DNA from 2 places in the Granulicatella adiacens ATCC 49175 genome. Region 1 is predicted to be linked to the other one. Evidence: a T-box and tRNA genes for the amino acid it is inferred to sense, from the RefSeq annotation. Region 1 holds a T-box; the other holds one or more tRNA genes.
What was found. A T-box is a leader RNA that pairs with one kind of tRNA and senses whether it is charged. The one in region 1 lies ahead of NQ540_RS07710 (valine--tRNA ligase), so its partner is inferred to be a tRNA-Val.
Positions count from the first base shown of each region.

Region 2: it has a tRNA-Val gene. The T-box ahead of NQ540_RS07710 (valine--tRNA ligase) is inferred to sense a tRNA for this amino acid. The anticodon was not compared.

Region 1 covers NZ_CP102283.1:1,572,522-1,575,868, reverse strand. The annotation lists gene NQ540_RS07725 (DUF1310 family protein) at 1-372, shown strand, start outside; gene NQ540_RS07720 (hypothetical protein) at 518-874, shown strand; gene NQ540_RS07715 (alpha/beta hydrolase) at 895-1,716, shown strand; T-box leader at 1,772-1,986, shown strand; gene NQ540_RS07710 (valine--tRNA ligase) at 2,045-3,347, shown strand, end outside.
Region 2 covers NZ_CP102283.1:548,674-552,020, reverse strand. The annotation lists tRNA gene NQ540_RS02880 (tRNA-Phe) at 1-6, opposite strand, end outside; tRNA gene NQ540_RS02875 (tRNA-Asp) at 30-102, opposite strand; tRNA gene NQ540_RS02870 (tRNA-Met) at 106-178, opposite strand; tRNA gene NQ540_RS02865 (tRNA-Ser) at 188-277, opposite strand; tRNA gene NQ540_RS02860 (tRNA-Ile) at 290-363, opposite strand; tRNA gene NQ540_RS02855 (tRNA-Met) at 378-451, opposite strand; tRNA gene NQ540_RS02850 (tRNA-Ala) at 468-540, opposite strand; tRNA gene NQ540_RS02845 (tRNA-Pro) at 549-622, opposite strand; tRNA gene NQ540_RS02840 (tRNA-Arg) at 627-700, opposite strand; tRNA gene NQ540_RS02835 (tRNA-Leu) at 718-803, opposite strand; tRNA gene NQ540_RS02830 (tRNA-Gly) at 829-900, opposite strand; tRNA gene NQ540_RS02825 (tRNA-Thr) at 915-987, opposite strand; tRNA gene NQ540_RS02820 (tRNA-Leu) at 992-1,073, opposite strand; tRNA gene NQ540_RS02815 (tRNA-Lys) at 1,091-1,163, opposite strand; tRNA gene NQ540_RS02810 (tRNA-Val) at 1,169-1,241, opposite strand; rRNA gene rrf (5S ribosomal RNA) at 1,253-1,368, opposite strand; rRNA gene NQ540_RS02800 (23S ribosomal RNA) at 1,447-3,347, opposite strand, start outside.

The DNA of each region.
Region 1 (3,347 bases):
GAGAGTACTGGGAGGTTTGAGGACAAGAATAAGGAATCGGAAAATTATCAAATTAACAGCTATTCTATTTCTAGAGAGGCGGATGATTATCTTAGAGACGAAGAAATGAAGAGGCCAGAAATAGTAGCTTTGATAAAAGAAGAGCTTCTAAAGCTGGATCCAGAGGCATTTACTGAGAAGGGGAAAATTCGTTCTTACAAGGTTAATGTGGATAAAATGCCATCTGTAGAGGATAGGGGCCTTAATTCTGAGCTTTTGATTAACGGGAATGAAAACTTGAGAATGAAATTCACTATTATAAAAAAAGACGGGAAATATGAATTTGGTGGTGGTTTTACTTATGAAGAGTTAGATAAGTTCTTGAAACAGTAATCCGTTATGTGCCACAAAAATTAATTAAACCAGCCGAACCTAGCAGTGATGCTGGGTTCTTTTTTACGAGCAAGTATAGTAAAAACGCTGGTGGAGCAGTATAATAAAGATAAATTCAGGAATCCGTTTTTAGGGAGAGGGGCTGTTGGAAATGAGTCAAAAAGCTAGAGAAATTGTCACCATTGCGTTTGGGGTCACTAGTTGCGCAAATGCAATCTATCAGCTAGTATTTCGTCGAGATATCGCACTGTTTTTTTTGAGTGTGATGGTTAGTAGGCTTGCCTTTTATACTTGGGTAAATCGGGATAATCCAGATAAGTTCAAAAGGCTCAATCACGGATTAGTTGTCGTCTTTATTGGGATGGTAGCTGCTACTGCCTTTTTCCTCATCATGAATCATTTTTTTGGATTTGAGCAATGGGAGCCTTGGCAAAAATCCGTCGTTCAATTGTCGTTTATCTTTGGGTTAGTGCCAGTAGTGAATCGATATTTAAAAAAATAATCATTTAACGGAGGTGTCCTATGGCACTTTTACACGTTTCATTCTTTTCAAAAACATTAATGAGAACAATCCCCTTGTCAGTCTACTTACCTAGCGATGCGGTGGATTTTAATAATCAGTATCTTTCCGAAGGGCCGTACAAAGCGTTGATGTTACTGCACGGAGTATTAGGCAGCGAACAGGACTGGGTCAACCAGACGCGAATTCTTCGATACGCAAAAGAGAAAAATCTCGTCTTGATTATGCCTTCGGGGGAAAATCATTTCTACGTAGACCAACCGTGGAACTATACAAACTATGGAGAATTCATCGGGGTGGAGCTTCCAGAAATCTCACGTCGCATGTTTCCTATTTCTCGAAAACGGGAAGACTTAGGCATTGCCGGGCTTTCGATGGGTGGATACGGGGCACTTCGAAACGGCATCAAATATCCCGACACCTTTAGCGTGATTGGGGCGTTCTCTAGCGCGATTAAGAGACAGGCACTTCCACCTGAGGAGATTCCAGAAGCACCGTTCTTTTTAAGAAAAAGCTTTTTGGAGGCGGTCTTCAAAGATGAGGAGACCTTTGTAGCGGAAGGCAATCAGTTGTATCATGCCGTCCAAACAATGGAGCGTAAGGACGCGCTCTCAATTTTTATGGCATGTGGTACGGAAGATTGGCTTTTGGAAGACAATCGTAGCTATAGCAGCTTTTTGAAAGAACAAGGAGTGTCGCTAACGTATAAAGAGTACTTCGGCGGACACGAATGGGATTTCTGGGATTGGTCCATCAAAGAGTTTTTGGATTGGTGGATTCCAGAAGATGCAGACCTAGGCGTGTCTAGCGGGAATGTGAGGTAGAAGATAGCGCGATATTGTTGCAAGCGTCGGGTTTGAATGGTAGAATATTTTGTATATTAGAGCGATGAACAAGAGGAGTAAAATGACTTTGTTTACGAGAGAGGGAAGACTTGGTGCAACTTCCTAGCAAATTCATTTGAAGGTAGCTTGTGAGCTTACTCTACGAAAAGAAGTAATAGAGTACGGAGACGACACTTCGTTACCAACATCGAGGCGTAATGAATTTTTACGCGAATATTAGGTGGTACCACGAATTTAATCGTCCTATGGAGAGTGTCTTCATAGGATTTTTTTATTGGACACAAACAAGATACAAGGAGGAAAATCAATGGCTAAAGAAATGTCATCTAAGTTTCAACCACAAGAAGTTGAAGCTGGGAAATATCAATGGTGGGTTGATTCAGGCGTCTTCCATCCAAACGAAGATCCAAACGCTGAACCTTATTCAATCGTTATCCCGCCACCAAACGTAACAGGGAAATTACACTTAGGACATGCTTGGGACGTAACGTTACAAGATATGATTATCCGTCAAAAACGCATGCAAGGATTCGACACTTTATGGTTACCAGGGATGGACCATGCGGGGATTGCAACTCAAGCAAAAGTAGAAGAAAAATTACGCGGAGAAGGCTTATCTCGTTATGACCTTGGCCGTGAGAAGTTTCTTGAACAAACATGGAAATGGAAGGAAGAATATGCCAGCCATATCCGTGAACAATGGGCAAAAATGGGGATTTCTGTAGACTACCGCAGAGAACGTTTCACATTAGATAATGGGTTATCTGACGCCGTGAAGAAAGTCTTCGTTACATTATACGAAAAAGGCTTAATCTACCGTGGTGAGTACATCATCAACTGGGACCCTAAAGCAAAAACGTCATTATCCGATATCGAAGTCATCCATAAAGACGTAGAAGGTGCATTCTATCATATGAACTACCCTCTAGCAGACGGAAGTGGATTCCTAGAAATCGCAACGACTCGTCCAGAAACACTTCTTGGAGATACAGCGGTTGCGGTTCACCCATACGACGAACGTTACCAAGCGCTTATTGGGAAAACAGTTATCTTGCCGTTAATGAACCGTGAAATTCCAATCATCGCTGACGAATACGTGGAGCAAGATTTCGGAACAGGGGTTGTAAAAATCACTCCAGCGCATGACCCGAACGACTTTGAAGTAGGGAACCGTCATAACTTACCTCGTATTAACGTGATGAACGATGATGCGACAATGAATGAGTTAGCGGGTAAATACGAAGGCATGGACCGTTTTGCGGCGCGTAAAGCTATCGTGAAAGATTTAGAAGAAGCTGGCCTTCTTGTGAAAATCGAAAAACATTTACACAGCGTTGGTCACTCAGAACGTACAGATGTAGTGGTTGAACCACGTCTTTCAAAACAATGGTTCGTAAAAATGGGACCTTTAGCCCAGCAAGCCATCAATGCGCAACGTGCGGAAGGAGACAACACAGTAAACTTCTATCCGCCACGTTTCAATGATGCGTACTTACGTTGGATGGAAAACATTCACGACTGGGTAATTTCACGTCAATTATGGTGGGGACATCAAATTCCAGCTTGGTATCATAAAGAAACAGGCGAAGTATTCGTAGGCATGGAAGCTC
Region 2 (3,347 bases), 940 kb from region 1:
CGAGCCTAGCGAATATTATATTCATCTAACGGTCCCGACGGGAATCGAACCCGCGATCTCCTGCGTGACAGGCAGGCATGTTAACCCCTACACCACGGAACCTAATTGCGGGAGTAGGACTCGAACCTACGACCTTCGGGTTATGAGCCCGACGAGCTGCCAACTGCTCCACCCCGCGATAATATTAAGGAGGATAAGGGATTCGAACCCTTGCACGCTTTTACACGCCTGACGGTTTTCAAGACCGTTCCCTTCAGCCGGACTTGGGTAATCCTCCAAGATATAACTATGGACCTTGTAGGACTCGAACCTACGACCGGACGGTTATGAGCCGTCTGCTCTAACCACCTGAGCTAAAGGTCCAAGCTCTAAAGAAATAGCGGCGAAGGGGATCGAACCCCCGACCTCCCGGGTATGAACCGGACGCTCTAGCCAGCTGAGCTACACCGCCATGATATTAAATTTAATGGAGACTAGCGGGATCGAACCGCTGACCTCCTGCGTGCAAAGCAGGCGCTCTCCCAGCTGAGCTAAGCCCCCATAAGAAATCGGGAATACAGGATTCGAACCTACGACCCCTTGGTCCCAAACCAAGTGCTCTACCAAGCTGAGCTAATTCCCGAATATGCACCCAACAGGAGTCGAACCTGTAACCGCTTGATTCGTAGTCAAGTACTCTATCCAATTGAGCTATGGGTGCATTGTATATTTAGTTAATGCCGAGGACCGGGGTCGAACCGGTACGGTCATCACTGACCGCAGGATTTTAAGTCCTGTGCGTCTGCCAATTCCGCCACCCCGGCATGGGCCATGGTTTTACATTGGCTAAGCGGAAGACGGGGTTCGAACCCGCGACCCCCACCTTGGCAAGGTGGTGTTCTACCACTGAACTACTTCCGCAAATTTGGTTTTAATGCCGGCTAAAGGACTTGAACCCTCGACCCTCTGATTACAAATCAGATGCTCTACCAACTGAGCTAAGCCGGCTAAGTGCGGGTGAAGGGACTCGAACCCCCACGCCTCGCGGCGCTAGATCCTAAATCTAGTGCGTCTGCCAATTCCGCCACACCCGCAATTTCTACTATGAGAATGAGTGATACAGGGCTCGAACCTGTGACCCTCTGATTAAAAGTCAGATGCTCTACCAACTGAGCTAATCACTCATCAATGGAGGTTAACGGGATCGAACCGCTGACCCTCTGCTTGTAAGGCAGATGCTCTCCCAGCTGAGCTAAACCTCCATTATAATAAAGCGTGGCAACGTCCTACCCTCGCAGGGAGAAACCCCCAACTACTATCGGCGCTAAGAAGCTTAACTTCTGTGTTCGAGATGGGAACAGGTGTATCCTTCTTGCCATCGTCACCACACTTTATTTCTGAAAAAACTTTCGTTCTTTCAAAACTGAATCTATATCCAACTCCATCAATCTACCAGCTATACAACTCGTGGTTAAGTCCTCGACCGATTAGTACTAGTCCGCTCCATGCCTCGCGGCACTTCCACTTCTAGCCTATCTACCTGATCGTCTCTCAGGGGTCTTACTCACTTAATGTGATGGGAAATCTCATCTCGAGGGGGGCTTCACGCTTAGATGCTTTCAGCGTTTATCCCGTCCACACATAGCTACCCAGCGATGCTCTTGGCAGAACAACTGGTACACCAGCGGTGTGTCCATCCCGGTCCTCTCGTACTAAGGACAGCTCCTCTCAAATTTCCAACGCCCGCGACGGATAGGGACCGAACTGTCTCACGACGTTCTGAACCCAGCTCGCGTACCGCTTTAATGGGCGAACAGCCCAACCCTTGGGACCGACTTCAGCCCCAGGATGCGATGAGCCGACATCGAGGTGCCAAACCTCCCCGTCGATGTGAACTCTTGGGGGAGATAAGCCTGTTATCCCCAGGGTAGCTTTTATCCGTTGAGCGATGGCCCTTCCATGCGGAACCACCGGATCACTAAGCCCGACTTTCGTCCCTGCTCGACTTGTAGGTCTCGCAGTCAAGCTCCCTTCTGCCTTTACACTCTTCGAATGATTTCCAACCATTCTGAGGGAACCTTTGGGCGCCTCCGTTACACTTTAGGAGGCGACCGCCCCAGTCAAACTGCCCGTCTGACACTGTCTCCCACCCCGGTAAGGGGTGCGGGTTAGAGTGGTCATGTCACAAGGGTAGTATCCCACCGTTGCCTCCTCCGAAACTGGCGTCCCGGATTCTTCAGCTCCTACCTATCCTGTACATGTGACACAAACACTCAATATCAAACTACAGTAAAGCTCCATGGGGTCTTTCCGTCCTGTCGCGGGTAACCTGCATCTTCACAGGTACTATAATTTCACCGAGTCTCTCGTTGAGACAGTGCCCAGATCGTTACGCCTTTCGTGCGGGTCGGAACTTACCCGACAAGGAATTTCGCTACCTTAGGACCGTTATAGTTACGGCCGCCGTTTACTGGGGCTTCAATTCAAAGCTTCGCTTGCGCTAACCTCTCCTCTTAACCTTCCAGCACCGGGCAGGCGTCAGCCCCTATACGTCATCTTTCGATTTTGCAGAGACCTGTGTTTTTGATAAACAGTCGCCTGGGCCTATTCACTGCGGCTGGTATTGCTACCAGCACCCCTTCTCCCGAAGTTACGGGGTCATTTTGCCGAGTTCCTTAACGAGAGTTCGCTCGCTCACCTTAGGATTCTCTCCTCAACTACCTGTGTCGGTTTGCGGTACGGGTCCTATAAATCTTGCTAGAAGCTTTTCTCGGCAGTGTGACATCAGAAACTTCGGTACTAAACTTCCCTCCCCGTTACAGCTTGTCGCATCTGTGATAAGCATTTGACTCATCAGCCGACTCACTGCTTGGGCGTACACTTCCAGTCGTACGCTTTTCTTAGCCTCCTGCGTCCCTCCATTGCTCAAACGATTTATAGAAGTACAGGAATATCAACCTGTTGTCCATCGACTACGCCTATCGGCCTCGCCTTAGGTCCCGACTAACCCTGGGAGGACGAGCCTTCCCCAGGAAACCTTAGTTATTCGGTGGACGGGATTCTCACCCGTCTTTCGCTACTCATACCGGCATTCTCACTTCTAAGCGCTCCACATGTCCTTACGGTCATGCTTCACCGCCCTTAGAACGCTCTCCTACCACTGGACCATAAGGTCCAATCCACAGCTTCGGTAATCTGTTTAGCCCCGTTACATTTTCGGCGCAGGGTCACTCGACTAGTGAGCTATTACGCACTCTTTGAATGATGGCTGCTTCTAAGCCAACATCCTAGTTGTCTGTGCAACCCCACATCCTTTTCCACTTAACAGATATTTTGGGACCTTAGCTGGTGGTCTGGGCTGTTTCCCT